2 regions of the Vibrio algivorus genome follow, and region 2 is predicted to be linked to the other one. Evidence: riboswitches for the same ligand, from Rfam matches in the RefSeq annotation. Region 2 holds a riboswitch; the other holds the start of a gene.
The links. Region 2 has a riboswitch for lysine ahead of QQJ93_RS14390 (Na+/H+ antiporter NhaC family protein). Riboswitches for the same ligand answer to the same signal wherever they lie in the genome.

Region 1 (8,903 bases), on a different contig from region 2:
GCCGTTCTTCTTAACTTGGGGATTAATGGGTAAATACCCATCTATTTTTGAGCATGAAGAAGTTGGTGAAGAGGCTAAGCGCTTATTCGATGACGCTAATGTTTTCTTAGATCAAATAGAGCAAGATGGCATTCTTAAAGCGAGCGGTATGTGTGGCATGTTCCCTGCTAATAGTGTTGGGGATGATATTGAAGTGTATGCGGATGAAACTCGCACACAAGTGATTAAAGTGCTGCATAACTTACGCCAGCAAACGGAGAAACCAAAAGGCCCGAACTACTGTTTATCGGATTACATTGCGCCAAAAGATAGTGGTAAATCTGATTGGATTGGTGGTTTTGCGGTTACTGGTGGTATTGGTGAACGTGAATTAGCGGATGCTTATAAAGCGCAAGGTGATGACTTTAATGCCATTATGATTCAAGCGGTGGCTGACCGTTTAGCCGAAGCATTTGCTGAATATATGCATGAACAAGTACGTAAAGATATTTGGGGCTATGCTGCGGATGAGAACTTAACCAATAATGATCTGATTCGTGAAAAGTACCAAGGTATCCGCCCTGCACCCGGTTACCCAGCTTGCCCTGAACATACTGAAAAAGGCAGTTTGTGGGAGCTTCTCAAGGTTGAAGAAACCATCGGCATGTCTTTAACTACCAGTTATGCAATGTGGCCGGGCGCTTCAGTATCAGGCTGGTATTTCTCTCACCCTGATTCTCGCTATTTTGCGATTGCCCAGATCCAACAAGATCAAGCGGAAGAGTATGCACAACGTAAAGGTTGGGATGAAGTGGAAATGGAGAAATGGCTAGGGCCGAATTTGAGTTGATTATAGGGAAGAGCGGTTCCTGGTTCCTAGTCCCTAGGCGGAGGTGCTGCGAGTTTTTCTCTATACTTAACCACCTTTTAAGCTAAAACAAAGGCGATAACCTATCATCAGTTATCGCCTTTAATCTTTCTGAATATTTGAAATTTTATTTACTGAATAAAGAAGTTAAAGTAGTTTCCTCGAGCTTCTTTTTCTAGGTACTAGGGACTAGAAACCTAGCTACCTTTATTCAAACAACTCCCGATGCAATACTTCCACGGCAGTTTTCGCTTCCGCTTCCCCTACCAAGAAACACAAATTATGTGGACTAGCACCGTAACAAATCATACGTAAATTGAAATCTTCTAGCGCGCTGAAGACTTGTTTAGCGTAGCCTTTTTTAGCACTCATCTTATTACCGATTAATGCTACTAGACTTAGGTTATATTCCACCTCAACTAGGCATAATTGCTCTAATTCTGCGCGTACATCGGCAGGCAGTTCAGGTGCTTGACCAGACGTATTGGTTTGATCGAGTGTCAACGACACACTCACTTCTGAAGTGGTGATCAAATCTACCGAGATCTGGTATTTAGCTAAGATATTGAATACTTGAGCTAAGAATCCATACGTTTGGAACATATCAGGGCTACGTAATGTCACCATGGTTTGGTTGTTACGTAACGCCAGTGCACGGAATAATGGAGCACTTTCTACTTGCTTGCGGATCCAAGTACCACCTTTTTCTGGCTCACGAGAAGATCCTACAAATACTGGGATCTGGTGGCGAAGCGCAGGAAGTAGAGTCGAAGGGTGCAAAATTTTCGCCCCGAAGTTGGCCATTTCAGAGGCCTCACTAAAGCTAATTTCCGGAATTGGTGTCGCTTTTGGAGCAATGCGAGGATCTGTGGTGTAGATCCCTGGAACATCAGTCCAAATCTCTAAGCCTGAAGCTTTAACCGCCTCAGCAATTAATGCTGCACTATAATCACTACCACCACGACCAAGCGTAGTGGTATTACCATCAGCATCACTACCAATAAAGCCTTGTGTAATAACAACATGCTGTTGGCAAAGCGTAGTGAGTTTTTGTTGTGCTAGAGCAGAAATATCGGCAATAACTGGCTCAGCTTTACCGTGATCAGAATTGGTACGTAATACTTCACGAATATCAAATCGAACCGCGTTAATGCCGCGCTCTACCATCAACTGAGTCAAAATATGAGTCGACATTAATTCGCCACACGCCACGATATGATCGGTGAGTTTATCGCTCGATTGGAAAGAAGCAGCTTCAGCCATGCTAGAAAGCGTCGTTAAAATGGTATCGATCGCATGTCTGGTTTTTTCTTGCTCGGAAAATTGTTCGATGATGCTGTAATGAATAGAACGAATTTTTTCGACTGTCGCAACACGATCATCGGAATTTTGCACCCCAAGTGCTAACTCTACTAATAAATTTGTCACGCCAGAACAGGCACTACTAACAACTAGTTTAGTGGATGGATTATCTTCAATAATAGCGGCACAACGACTCATGGCTTCGAAATTTGCCACACTGGTGCCACCAAACTTTGCTACGTTAAATGCGCTCACGGCATTGTCTCCCATAATTCTCAAATAATGCTTATTGATATCAACAATCAATAAACGAACGTCCAATGTTGAAGAGAGATTTCTTAGAGCGGGGGAAATACATAGAAGTGAATCACTTGAATCGTGATCATGTAAATCTTAGAAGCTCTTCATCATATTTAATGATGACAGTTGCCAGGATTCAACCTGAACAACCGATGCGATAAATTTCCGAGCATTTACCCATCTCGGCGTAACTCCCCCTGAATGACTAGTTTAGGATCTCGGGATCCACTGGTCATCTGCCTGGGTTACGCTCCTCTTCCTTTTCAACCATTATCCTATGGCTGAAAGCTATATTTAAGTGACCTCAAAGCGTACCTTAAGGTTACTAGGGTATCCATTGAACGTTGTTGCATTAGAAAAGTCAATCATTGAAAACGTTATATGAAGAAATTTTTAAACTTGATTTGTAGACAATAAAAATTAAAACTGTATACAAAGTTCACAGTTTTGTTTGCTGCCGATGAGGGGGCCATCAGAGCGTGATAATTTATCTTATATAGCACACTAATTTCGCCGATGTTATTTTGCTAGGCCACCCAAAAGCTGAAGTAAATGCATCACCGAGCGAATGATAAATATGGAATACACCATTAAGGATTATTATGACAATTCAGCGCTTTTTCCCACCTCGCCGTATTTTGATGGGCCCAGGTCCTTCTGATATTTCATCGGATGTTTTGCAAGCTTTAAGTCGTCCTACTGTCGGCCACTTAGATCCACTGTTTATCGGTATGATGGATGAAGTAAAAACACTCCTGAAATATGCTTTTCAAACCGAAAATGATTTTACTATTCCGGTTTCAGCGCCCGGTAGTGCTGGTATGGAAGCGTGCTTTGTTAATCTTATCGAACCCGGTGATAAAGTGATGATTTGCCGTAATGGTGTGTTTGGCGAACGTATGCGTGAAAATGCGATTCGTAGTGGGGCAGAAGTGGTACTGGTGGATGATGAATGGGGCAAACCAGTTAGTGTCGATAAAGTAGCAGCCGCTTTTGCGGAAAACTCAGATGTTAAAATTCTGGCTTTTGTTCATGCTGAAACATCAACCGGTGCATTAAGTGATGCACAAGCACTATCGAAAATCGCTAAACAATATGATGCATTGACGATTGTTGATGCAGTAACGTCACTTGGTGGTGTACCACTTAAAGTTGATGAGTGGCAGTTAGATGCGGTGTATTCAGGTAGTCAAAAATGCCTATCGTGTGTACCAGGTTTATCGCCAGTAACTTTTTCACCTAAAGCGATTGCTAAGATCCAAGCGAGAACGACACCGGTTCAAAGTTGGTTTTTAGATCAAAGTCTAGTACTTGGTTATTGGAGTGGCGAAGGTAAACGTAGTTATCACCATACAGCGCCAGTGAATAGTTTATATGCATTACATGAAGCTTTGCTTGGCTTGTATAACGAAGGGCTAGAAAATGCCTGGCAACGTCATGCTGATATGCATCAGAAACTAAAACAAGGTCTTGAAGAGTTAGGCTTTAAGTATGTGGTTGATGAAGAGTGTCGTTTGCCGCAATTGAATTCTGTCTATCTACCTGAAGGTGTCGATGATGCCAAAACTCGTCAACATTTACTTGAAGAATATAACCTTGAAGTCGGCGGAGGTTTAGGAGCATTAGCAGGTAAGGTATGGCGTATCGGCTTGATGGGATATAGTGCCAAAAATGAAAATGTTGCGTTATGTTTGAAGGCGTTACAAGAGACTATAGGGAAATGAGAATAGGGGGGCTAGGTTGCTCGTCCCTAGTTTCTAGGAAGAGCTTTTTCATTGTTCGGGCGCTTTTCTGTTAGTTTCACAAGAGAGGTAAATTTAACAACGTCATTCCAAAAGTGAGGAACGAACTGTTTGGAATCTCCTAATGGTACTTGGAGATCCTGAACTGCGCTCCTACGTCGCTTTTCAGGATGACAATTTTTCCTATCAACTAATAGACTTGGACAACGAGCGAAGGGAAATACTTCGTTCATTGTCCATTTTTATATTGTATGGGCTTCAGAGTGTTTCTCTAGGAACTAGAAACCTATTGTGCTTTAGCCTCTGATGCTGCCTCTGCCTTTGAAACTCTTTCTTCCGGCGGAATATAACGAATCTTCGAAAAATCTTGTGCGGGGAATAAGAAACTTGCTTCCTTGCGGATTTCTTCCGCTTTTCTGTTATCGCCAATCCCTTGGTAGGCTACGATTAATTTTGAATAAAAAGCAGCTCTTGGTTTGCGCTTGATGACTTGAGTTGCCCAATCAATATAAGGTTGAATGTATTCTGGATTATCAAGATGCAAACCAATGTTGAGTTGGGTGCTGTAAACGTCCCAATCAAACCTATCTTTCCAAACACTAGGGTTGGTCACTTGGTTTAATAAATCTGGATTAATTGGTCTGGTATATTCAAACCGACTGAGAACATAGTTTGTATGCAGTGCGGTGAGCATAAAAAATGCAGTAATGATCGGGATGATTAATGAAAATACACTCAATAAACTTTTTGTTATTTTGCTAAAACTCACCACCTTATATTGAGAGGTTAACTGATCGACCCAGTAGATGAGTATTACAAAGATGATCCAATGGACCGCAGAGTGATAAAACGGATATTCAAGTTGGGTATGTAATACGATTGGGAAAAATAAAGCGATTAATGCCAAACGAGTTCCAGATTGTGACTTGCGCACTTTACGAAATACCATCAAGGCAGCCATCAACAAACCAAGTACCGATATGATGCCACCTTCTACTGCCCAATATAAAATCTCATTATGTGGGTGATCCATCGAAGGCAATCCTGGATGGTAGTCAGGATTTAGCTGATATTGTCTTGCTGTATAGACCATATAAGCTGATTCAAATTGCCCATAGCCATATCCAGTGAGTGGTTGTTCTATCACCATATCTAAGGTTTGCGGAAAGGTATAACGGCGTGGGCTTTCTAAATTAGACTTTTTAGCAATTAACTCATTACCACCATTCGCTGTTGCGAGGGTATAGCCACCTGCCAAACCTACAATGATCGAAATTAGCCATAATGACATCATTCGTTTTGGTAAGAATTTAGCTAAATATGGGATCAGAAGTACGGTAGAGATTGTTGCCCCTAACCAGCCAGTACGTGAGGCAAGCACCCATAATAATGGAATGGTGATGATTGGCATAAACAGCAATAAGCCGGAAAATACTTTGTGCAGTTGGACATTCGTCTGTTTTTGTCTCGCCAATAAGTAAGAGCTAATAGCTAATCCGGTGGCTAAAAAGCTCGCGGTAACATTAGGTTGTTGAAATATCGCAAACGGACGATTTTGTTCGGTGTTGTAACCAAATGAATTGCCAGGTTCTAAAAATAAGTATTGAAAGTAACTGTAGGCTGCTTCGATACAGACTGCGCCAACAATGAGGAGTAATAGTGTCTGCTTTTGTTTAATTGAGAGAGGATATTGGTGCAGAATCAGTAGCAGCAACCAACCTGCCCACAATCCGATCAAACGTAACATGGCATCTTGAACGTTGGCAGTCGAATAGAAAATTGGCAGGGTTAAAATAATGCAAGCAATAAACATTACTATAGTGAGACTGGTGATGCGTAATACCCGCTGATTGGCCATCGCATACAAGCCAATCCCAAAACTAACACTTAATGCTAACCAGGTCGCGGAATTAAAAGATAAGGCTAATCCTGCACCACCTGGATTCGGTTGGAAAAAGTGCATGGCGAGTAAGAACACCACTCCTAGCGACCAAAGAAATGGTTTAGCTAAGATGTTAGGTTCAGGCATTTCTTCTAGTTTTGTGCCTTGGATATGTAACGTTGCCATGTACAGTACAGCCTCTAGATGTTTGATTTGCCTATAAGGCGGCTATATTAGCATTGTTTGTATGAAAAAAATGGTGAAAAGTAACTGGAATTATGGGGCCGAGTTCTAGTTTTCCGGGTTAGGAAAGGAGGGCGGATCTGGGCCCTAGTTCCTAGTCTCTAGAGGAGGATGCTAAGTATTTACAGCAATAAATAGACATCTTCACTTGCTTTAAAATAGTAGGTATTGAAAGTTGCCTACTAGAAACTAGAAACTAGAAACTAGAAACTAGAAACTAGAAACTAGAAACTAGAAACTAGAAACTAGAAACTAGAAACTTACTTCAATAACGGCTTAAGAAAATGCGCAGTATGCGATCCTTTAACTTTAACCACTTGCTCTGGTGTGCCTGCTGCGATGATTTCACCGCCACCACTACCACCTTCAGGACCTAGATCGATAATCCAATCGGCAGTTTTAATCACATCGAGGTTATGCTCAATGACTACTACGGTATTGCCGTGATCTCGCAGGCGATGTAAAACATTTAATAGCTGTTGAATATCGTGAAAATGCAGCCCAGTTGTAGGCTCATCCAATATATATAAGGTTTTACCTGTGTCGCGTTTTGACAGCTCTTTAGCCAATTTAACACGTTGAGCTTCACCGCCAGATAAGGTGGTTGCTGCTTGACCTAATCGGATATAAGACAGGCCTACATCAATCAGGGTTTTTAGTTTTCTTGCTATGACAGGAACGGGTTCAAAGAAAGTGTGAGCATCTTCAACCGTCATTTCCAGTACTTCATCAATACTCTTACCTTTGTAACGCACATCTAACGTTTCACGGTTATAGCGCTTACCTTTACAGGCATCACAAGGCACATATACATCAGGTAGGAAATGCATCTCGACTTTGATGACGCCATCACCTTGACAGGCTTCACAGCGGCCACCACGTACGTTAAAGCTAAATCGTCCCGGTTTATAGCCGCGAGAGCGAGACTCTGGCGTGCCGGCAAATAGTTCACGGATCGGGGTGAAAATGCCAGTGTAGGTGGCAGGGTTTGATCGCGGCGTTCGACCAATTGGGCTTTGGTTGATATCGATGACTTTATCAAAGTGCTCTAGCCCAGTGATTTTTTTGTAAGGTGCTGCCTCAGCTGTCGTCGCACCATTTAAGCGGGCGTGAGCGATTTTGAAGAAAGTATCATTGATTAGAGTCGATTTACCCGAACCAGAAACGCCAGTAACACAACTTAATAAACCAACTGGAATAGATAGGTTAACATTTTGTAGGTTATTACCGGTCGCGCCAAGCAATTCAACCGTTTTCTTCTTATCGATTGGAGTACGCTTTTTAGGTACTTCAATTTGTTTAACGCCACTTAAGTATTGGCCGGTAAGAGAATTGGGATTTTCAAGAATATCTTGCATTGTCCCTTCGGCAATTACATTACCCCCATGGACACCAGCACCTGGGCCTATATCAATGACGTGATCGGCTGCGCGAATGGCGTCTTCATCATGCTCGACAACGATAACCGTGTTACCTAAGTCACGTAGATGAATTAAAGTTTTCAGTAGGCGCTCGTTATCTCTTTGATGTAAGCCAATCGATGGTTCATCTAGTACGTACATTACGCCGACTAAGCCGGCACCAATTTGACTGGCGAGACGAATACGTTGAGCTTCACCGCCAGAAAGAGTTTCAGCACTACGCGATAAATTGAGGTAATTTAAGCCAACATTAATCAGGAAATTTAATCGGTCATTGATTTCCTTTAAGATCTTTTCAGCGATCTGAGCACGTTGTCCTGTGAGTTTTAACGACTCAAAAAATTGCAGCGCACCATAAATACTCATTTCGACTACTTGAGGTAGTGCAGTATTATCAATAAATACATGGCGAGCTTCGGTTTTTAGGCGCGCGCCTCCGCAGCTAGAACATGACTTATTAGAGATATATTTAGATAGCTCTTCGCGTACCGAGTTTGATTCAGTTTCATGATAACGACGATTTAGATTATTTAAGATCCCCTCAAAAGCGTGTCGTTTAACTCGAGTATCACCGCGATCATTAACGTATTTAAATTCGATTTCTTCCTTTTTCGATCCATGTAGTACTACATCACGGACTTTTTTGGGCAGTTTATTAAACGGTTGTTGTAAGTCAAAACCGTAATGTTCTGACAATGCTGTTAGCATATGGAAGTAATAGAAGTTCTTTTTATCCCAACCACGGATCGCACCATTAGCAAGGCTTAGATTTTCATCTTGAATCACGCGTTCTGCATCAAAGTACTGCTGCACCCCCAGTCCATCACAGGTTTCACAAGCGCCAGCTGGGTTGTTAAAGGAAAACAGGCGCGGTTCTAACTCACGCATGCTATAGCCACAGTGAGAGCAGGCAAAGTTGGCAGAGAATATAATATCTTCTTGCTGTGAGTCGTCCATCCAAGTAATGGTGGCAGTTCCGCCAGATAGCTCCAGTGCCGTTTCAAAAGATTCAGCTAAACGCTGTTGCAGGCCATCACGTACTTTAAAGCGATCTACTACCACTTCAATGGTGTGTTTCTTATGTAACTCAAGGGTAGGTGGATCGGAAAGATCGCAGGTCTCCCCATCAATGCGTGCGCGGATGAAACCTTGAGCGGCTAAGTTTT
Region 2 (8,903 bases):
GTCAGCTAAACCTAGGCTTGAATAGGTTCGAGTGTAACCATAAGTCGGTAATACGTGGTTAGTACCAGAGGCATAGTCCCCTACTGATTCAGGTGACCATTTACCAAGGAAAATTGAGCCTGCATTATCAAGTAAGGGCAATAATTCACGAGGGTTCTTCGTCTGAACAATCAAGTGCTCTGGGCCATAGAAGTTTGAAATCGACACGCATTGAGTCAAAGATTCAGTAATCACAATCAAACTTGAACCTAAAGCTTTCTTTGCAATATCGCTGCGAGATAAAGACTTAAGCTGTTGCTGTACAGCTTCTGCTACTTGATCAGCAATCATAGGTGATGGCGTTAATAGCACGACTTGTGAATCTGGGCCGTGTTCGGCTTGTGATAATAAATCCGCAGCCACAAAATCAGCATCAGCAGTTTCATCGGCAATCACTAATACTTCAGAAGGACCTGCTGGCATATCTATAGCAGCACCACGGAAATCATTGCTTACTTGACGTTTTGCTTCGGTCACAAAAGCATTACCTGGGCCAAAGATTTTATCTACTTTAGAAACTGTCTCAGTACCATAAGCCATTGCTGCAACCGCTTGAGCACCACCAACATTGTAGACTTCATCAATATTACACAATTTCGCTACATACAGAATTTCATCAGCAATCGGCGGTGGTGAACATAGCACCACCTTCCTACAGCCAGCAATTTGTGCAGGAACACCTAGCATCAATACCGTAGAAGGTAATGGCGCACTGCCACCCGGAATATATAAACCAACTTTGTTGATAGAACGAGTCACGAGTTCACACACTACGCCTGGTTGCGTTTCGACACTCAATGGCTGTGCTTTTTGCGCTTTGTGAAATACCGAAATGTTCTTGTGCGCTTGTTCTAGCGCTTGTTTCATTTCATCAGATAAGCGTGCTGCCGCTTGATCAATTTCTTGTTCCGATACACGAATAGAATCAGGCGTCGCTCTATCGAACTTAGCCGTTAACTCTTTGATTGCAGTATCGCCATCTTGTTTTACTTGATTTAATACATCAGAAACAATTGAGGTGATATTGGCACCATCGCTAATTGCTGGGCGCTCAAGTACTGCATTTTGTTGCTCTTCGCTTAATGATTGCCAAACGACGGTTTTCATATTACTTACTCCATCATTTTTTCAATTGGTAACACTAAGATCGAACTTGCACCAAGTTCTTTCAAGCCTTCCATGGTTTCCCAGAATAAGTTTTCTGTACTAACAAGGTGTACTGCAACACGATTTTTTTCTTGAGATAACGGCAGAACTGTAGGGTCTTCAGCACCCGGCAATAATTGTTTAATTTGCTCAAGCTTATCGGAAGGAGCATGTAGCATAATGTATTTTGATTCTTTCGCTTGAATCACACCCTGCATACGAGTGAGTAGTTTTTCAATCAAATTATCTTGCTCAGCTGAAAACTCACCGACACGTTGAATTAACGTCGCTTTCGAGCGGAAAATCACTTCAGCTTCTTTTAATCCATTGGCTTCTAAAGTCGCTCCGGTTGAAACCAAGTCTGCAATTGCATCTGCAAGTCCTGCACGAGGTGCAACTTCAACCGACCCGGTTAGCATACAAGTGCTGAAGTTAATGCCTTGCTCATCCATATAGCTTTTTAATAAGTGTGGATAAGTTGTCGCGATACGCTTACCCGCTAAATCTTGTGGGCCGTTGTAAGTTTCATCTTTATTAATGGCGATAGATAAACGGCAACCACCGAAATCTAGACGGCGTAGAGCTTTAAATTCACATGGTGAACCTTCAGCTTTACGATCTAGGCGTACTTCTTCTAATTCATTCTCACCGATAAAGCCAAGGTCAACCACCCCATCCATGATCAAGCCAGGAATGTCATCATCACGAACTAACAGCAAATCAATTGGCATATTTTCACTGTGTACTACTAGTCTTTCACCAGCAATATTAAATTTAACACCACACTTTTTAAGTAGAACTTGGCATTCTTTACTCAAGCGGCCTTTCTTTTGAATCGCAATTCTTAATCGTGAATTTGTCATATTTCTATCCCTGTGTTTTTGGTTTGTTATTTTTAACGTCCCTAAATGAAAAAACCCCCGGAGAGAAAACTCTTCCGAGGGTTTGAATCTTTTTACTGATTCACGTCCGGAAGAGGTATCTTCCGGATGCACACACTCACCCGCAAGATATAACAGGATGATGGTGATGATGAATGTTAATATTCAATGTGCGCATGTGTCTGTTTACTCAATCAGTTTCAATAACTTCACACTACCCAAGCTCGAATATTTTTTCAAGCCTTTATTTGAATTATTTTTCTCTACGTAAATTCTGCTTCTGAAGACATACCAATCACATTAATTAGATGGTCAGGAATTGCGTAGGAAAAGGCTTGATAGCGGAAATTTTCAATATCTTGAAGTTACTTGGGTATATACAAAAAGGCTGAGTTATTCTTTAACTCAGCCTTTGATATCTTAAATAAAATCAGAACTTAAATAATGGCTTTCTTCATTTTTGATTTAGAAATAACCGACATCACTGCACAGCAAACCACAAACGTCACACTTGCGGCAGCAAAGCCCATCAAAGAAGAATCTGTCATGCCTAAAACGATAAAACCTACAGATGAGACTATCGCGGTTGCCAATGCATAAGGTAACTGAGTAGATACATGATCAATATGGTTACAACAAGCACCTGTCGATGACAAAATTGTAGTATCTGAAATTGGAGAACAGTGGTCACCAAATACAGAACCAGCAAGTACTGCGCTCAACATAGGTAACATAAGCGCTAAATCTGTCGCACCCGCAAGATCGCCTGCAATTGGTAGCATGATGCCAAATGTGCCCCAAGACGTTCCGGTTGAAAATGCCATCAAACCAGAAAGTAAAAACAATAGTACCGGTAGCCAATGTACGTCAATATTACCTTCCACTAGTGTCGATAAATAAGCCCCAGTCCCCATATCTTTAATTACCGCACCGATAGCCCATGCAAAGGCTAAAATCAAAATCGCACCGAACATTGATTTAGCGCCAATCCATAAAGTAACTAACACATCTTTTGCTGGCATTTTTTGTTTTAATACTGTTCCTACAGCACAAATCAAACCAACTAACGCACCATAGAATAAAGACTGGCCAACATTAGTATTTTCAAACGCTTTCAATAAGCTAAATGCTTGGCCATCAGCGCTTAACGCATCTGCACCTGAACTAATCATGAAGTACACGGTCGCGACAATTAAAGCAACAATTGGAAGAATGAGGTTAGAAACCGTCCCTTCTTTACTTTCTTTAATTTCTGACTCTTCTGTTAAATCTGGTGCATTCTCGTCACGATCATCCGTTTTACCTTGACCTGCAGCAATCTCATGCCTACGCATAGGGCCAACATTAAGATCAAACCAGATCATGGCAAATACCATTAATAAAGCAAAAATCGCATAGTAGTTCATCGGGACTAAACGCATATATGCGCCTAAAGCCGAATATTCTGTAATACCATGTGAAATTAAAATACCGCTGACTACTGTCATGATATAAGCACCCCAGCTAGACGCTGGCATAATCACACACATAGGTGCAGCAGTAGAATCGAGAATGTAAGCTAGCTTCGAACGAGAAACTTGAAAGCGATCAGTCACAGGGCGAGAAATTGCGCCAACCGCTAAGCTATTGAAGTAATCATCAATGAAGATAAATACCCCTAACCAAGCAGCAAGAAATTGTGCCCCTCTTTTGCTTTTAATGCGCTTTTGTGCCCATTCAGCAAAAGCATAAGTACCACCTGAAAGCGTTAACAAGGCTGTCATCATGCCAAGAAGAACCAGGAAAAGTAGGATAAAAAGGCTATCCCAGTTCAATCCACCATCACTCACAAATACACCAACTACGGTAGAGCTGGTATAGCTTAATGCACCTGATAACGAAAAATCAGCTAACAAAAATGCACCAAGCAAAATACCAAAACCAAGTGATAAAAGAACACGTCGGGTCAGAATGGCCATCGTTAAGGCAATTGCCGGAGGCAGCAACGATGCGGCGGAAGAAGTAAAATCGATTAAGTTCATGATCAAAAAAACCAAAATAGGTTAGAGATCTACTGCAGAAAGGATATTGTTGAAGAGTATAGTCGTAAAACAATAAATCATCTTGTTGATAAACGTTGAAAGTCAAATCACTTTCATGTGTCTACAGTAGCGCTCCATAGTAACAAAACACAGCATGCAATCTTTAAGATTAGCACTCTGCAAACTATGGCAGTGTTACACTTATTAAATGCAACCCCAGCAAGTGGCTCTGATACGCCTAACTAATCAAAACGCACTGATTAGCTCTTACTTCGGCAATATTTCCTTTCATACGCTCTCAAAGGCATCACCCTAAAACGTATTACTAATAAATATTGCGCCTCTACATCAGACTAAAACATTCACCTTACAAATGACCATTTTTCAGGACATTTACAAAGGGTTCTAGCAAGATTCGGCTCATTGTAATGATCAAAAATCAAATGGCAAGACAAAAGTCGAACATTTCCATGTCGACCAAAAAACAACCAGTAAACTTAATTGTAGCGATTAAATGAAATATTAAATCAAAAGCTAAATTAACAATATTATTTGTAATAGTATATATCTCAGTTATTTGAGTATAAATATTAAATGGGCTTCAAATTTCTTTGTTTAGACAAATATATTTTTTGACTAAAAAAGATAAGCTATATAAAATTAGTTTAACTTTATCTAGAAAGGATATTTATTTTAGATAAAACTTAATTCAGCAATTCTACTGTATAGGATCCAAACATGTCAGAAATCAAAAAATCAGCGTTACTAAATATTCGTAGTCTTCGTGCTTTCACTCGTGACGAATTTACCCTAGCGGAAGTAGAAGAATTACTAGAAAAACTGACTACTGTTGTAGCAGAAAGAAAAGAAGCTGAAGAAAAAGAATTAGCTGAACAAGCAGAACGTGAAGCTAAATTAGCCGAGTACGCGGCAATGATTGCAAAAGACGGCATTGATTTAGAAGATCTTATCTCAGCAATGAGCGGCAGTGAATCAAAATCTAAATCACGTAAAAAACGTCAGCCACGCCCTGCAAAATATGAATATACTTTAAATGGTGAGCGTAAGACTTGGACAGGCCAAGGTCGTACGCCTTCTGCAATTCAAGAAGCTCTTGATGCAGGTAAATCAATTGATGATTTCCTAATCAAATAATAATTTAATTATTAACAACAAAGGGAGCATTTAGCTCCCTTTTTTATTCGCCTCTTTCTATACCCAATTTCTGGTCATCTAATTCATTGATACCCAAGTGACTTCAAGATGCAGAATTCAGAGCTGTCATCCAAGTCTTTAAACAAGAAAGATTCGTACAGGAATGTAATTACCTTTCGAACGAATATGACGCAGCCTTTCTATTATAAAAAAGAAGAGGCTTGGATGAAGCTCCCGAAGGGCAAGCTAAAACAAGCTTTATGCTGCGTTAAATTAAATAGAGATAGAATAGCTATGATCATATTCAATTTGCCTTGCCTAAAACTTGTTTTAATCTTGCTGAAACTCGCATCTTGAAGTTACTTGGGTATAGTTGGTATTATCTTTCCCAGTATGCTTCTTCCAAGCTATCTTCTTTCTCTGGTAAGCCTCGAGATAAACGTGGCGAATGTTGTGCTAATACTTCATAACTTACGCGATTAGCATACTTGCATACTTGGGAAAAAGATGAATAAGTCAAAAATGGATATTCATGTTTACTTGAATTAGGGATATTTTCTTTATGATATTTATTAGCCGCCATATCATGCAATATCGCAGATAATGCCGCATCACCGGCTCCATTAGTATTCTTAATTTTCTCAGGACCGCCCATATAAGGTGCAATATGAGAGTACACTTTAATTGGATATTTACATTGAGAACGAATCGTTGGGCGACTAAATTCATACTGATTAAATTCAGCAATCGAGCCAGGTAATAAAGGCAAACTTGTTGATCGCTTTGCTTCTTCTTCGGTATAGCCAGCCATATATAATCCAACAGGGCCTGCAGTACATAATACTAAATCAACCCAATCTAGCGCTTTATTTGAGGCTAATAAAGGGTCATGTTCTCCAGTTAAAGCTTCAGCTTCTTCTTCATTCATTGCTAAAACAGAAACATTCTGCTCAACAAAATTACGCCAGTATTCAGGATCATCTTGAATCACATATTTAGTTCCTAGAGTAAGAACCACTGGAACATCATATTTTTTTGCGTATTCAATCGCTTTCATTGTTGCATCAGGCATAGGATCACCCGCTTTACAACGTACCAAATAGGCAGTTAATACTAAGGCTGAAGCATTTTCAAAAATATGCTCAGGGATACTGGTTGGTAATAACTGGTTCATTTTTCCTTCATTAATTGCAAAGGTTCGCTCACCGTTCTCACTAATTAATGCAAAACAACGACCAATTGGGCCTTCTACGCCTTGTAGATAATTTAAATCCATACGGCTAGAAGTATTACAAAGGTAGCGATATCCATAACTGCCAATTTTAATACTATTACTCATCACACCTAATAAGGTTGATTTATCATCAGCTAGTACGGAGTAATTATGTAATGTATTCCCTATTGTTCCACCTGCAAATTCATCAGTAACGAGATCATATTCCTTTAATTCGTTATATAATGCTTCTGCTTTTTCATCATCAATAACTAAGGAGTGCCCTTTGCTCAATTGATATTTTTCGATGAACTCATCACTTACTTTCGCCTCTATATCAACCAAAGTTTGATCAATACCGATAATATGAGTACGAGACATTCGCTTACTTTCTTGAGCTTGACTGACAAGCGGATCACGAGCATCAACAGGGAAATAGTGTTTAGATTTACGTTGGCCGGGGAATTTCATAGAGATTATGTAGGTTATGAACAGGAATTTGAATTGTAGCCATCAAATTAGATTGCAGCAATATGACACCGAATAGCAACCGTTTGCCCATAAAATAAAGTACTACACAGAGCTTTCAATGAAAAAAAGCGACACACTGACCGCTTCTTTCATCATCTATTTTGGTTATTATTTTTGGTCAATTAACCAAATTTGAAAATCTTTTCGTTCTTGCTCATTTGCTTTCAAGTACCAAGCTTTCAATTGAGAGATATTTTCACTATCGGGCTTAGTTTGAGTATTCATTGGTAAACTCTTTGCTACCACAGATCCTGTAGTTATCGCTGCAACACCACCTCGCATGTTGTAATCCATCACATCTTCAATAAAGTTGCGGCCAAGCTGAACGCCTGTCGTTGATAACGGCTCTTTTTTAACATCAATAGCGTTATCCTGAGTATCGACTAAAGACCATTCAAAATCATTAATTTCATTACGAGCTTGGTTCAAATCTCGATACTCTGGCAATACAAATGTCAATTCATCATCTTGAGCCGTAAACTTCGCAACGATAACATCACTGTATACTCGACGTAAGGTATCATTTTCCATTACACCGGGTTGAAACTTAAATACAATTTGGTTTTCACCATCAGGCAAAATTAAAGTATCAGTTCCAAACAAGCCGCCCTTTTCAACTTTAGGTTTGAGAGAATTAACGACCAGTAGGTTAACACTATCTGGAATTGGGATTTGAACTTCAGCATGGACCAATTGACTCGCTAATAATGCAATGCAGCCTACTGCAGAGAAAAACTTCTTACTCATATACATCCCTTATTTAAAAAATAAAAAAGCCCGGTAAAAACCGAGCTTTGATATTAGCATAACTTTAATCTTTGATTACCAGTAAACGCGAGCACCAAGGCCGAAGTTTGTTTCGCTATCTGCTGTTGTAGGCCCAACAAGGTTATCATTTTCATCAACAAAACCTAATGTCGCACCGTCAGCATAACCAACTTCCGCAAATACACGAGCCCAGCTAGCAAACTTGTATTCAACACCAACAAAGGCATTGTTACCATCTTCATCACCGTAGTCACCAGCATCTTGTTTCACATATTCATAGCCTGCGTACAAAGAGGTCTTTTCAACAAATGTCCAGTAACCACCAACAGAAATTGCATTTTGGTCAACATCAAAGTCAGTATTTTCAACATCGATTTGCGAACCGTAATATGTAGCACTTAATTGTAAAGCATCAGTAACGTCAAATACACCTGTTGCTTCATAATAAGTACTGCTTACATCAATACTTCTTGTTGCACTAGCACCATACTCATGATTACGGTTGTAACCACCACCCGCATGGAAGCTAAACGCACCAAAAGATGCACCCACAAAACCTTCAGCTAAATCTTGATTAGTTGAGTCATCATTTAAACCATAAGTTGCTTTAACCCACCAGTTATCAAGATCAAGAGAGTATTTAATTTGGGACTCTGCAAGCGCGCCATTTAACTGACCGTATAAGTTACCTGTACCACCGAAGAAGTAAGAATAATCTGTACCACCTAGATCATCCGAAGTAGTCCAATCACGGCCGAATTGTACAGTACCAAAATCTGTAGCAAAACCGATTAAGTGGCGGCGTACTGTAACATCATTACCATCATCATTTGAAGGAACACCAACTTCGACTAAACCTAAAACGCCAAAACTATCTGTTACATTATATTTAGCATCTACACCTACACGCGAAGAGCCTGTAGAAAGATCTGCACTATAATCATCTTTATCTAAAAAACGCATTTCGGTACGTAATTGACCATAAAAATCAACTGACGCTTCATCTGTTTTTAGAATTTCAGCCGCACTTGCTGCGCCTGTGAATGCTGCTGCTGATACAGCAAGAGCTAAAAGCGATTTTTTCATAATAATCCACTGCCTTTTATTAATTTGAAATTCCCTTTGGGATTCCTTTCTTTTTTTATTTTA

Region 1: it holds a riboswitch for lysine, as region 2 does, so the genes downstream of both, lysC (lysine-sensitive aspartokinase 3) here and QQJ93_RS14390 (Na+/H+ antiporter NhaC family protein) in region 2, are expected to answer to the same signal.

Annotation. Positions count from the first base shown of each region.
Region 1 is NZ_BSPV01000006.1:318,182-327,084, reverse strand. It holds gene metH (methionine synthase) at 1-829, shown strand, start outside; gene lysC (lysine-sensitive aspartokinase 3) at 1,055-2,404, opposite strand; lysine riboswitch at 2,539-2,715, opposite strand; gene QQJ93_RS10545 (pyridoxal-phosphate-dependent aminotransferase family protein) at 3,052-4,173, shown strand; gene QQJ93_RS10540 (PglL family O-oligosaccharyltransferase) at 4,478-6,259, opposite strand; gene uvrA (excinuclease ABC subunit UvrA) at 6,577-8,903, opposite strand, start outside.
Region 2 is NZ_BSPV01000009.1:442,624-451,526, reverse strand. It holds gene hisD (histidinol dehydrogenase) at 1-1,146, opposite strand, end outside; gene hisG (ATP phosphoribosyltransferase) at 1,152-2,048, opposite strand; His leader region at 2,094-2,221, opposite strand; gene QQJ93_RS14390 (Na+/H+ antiporter NhaC family protein) at 2,504-4,087, opposite strand; lysine riboswitch at 4,207-4,441, opposite strand; gene QQJ93_RS14385 (H-NS family histone-like protein) at 4,826-5,242, shown strand; gene QQJ93_RS14380 (inosine/guanosine kinase) at 5,622-6,926, opposite strand; gene QQJ93_RS14375 (DUF2057 family protein) at 7,095-7,733, opposite strand; gene QQJ93_RS14370 (porin) at 7,809-8,840, opposite strand.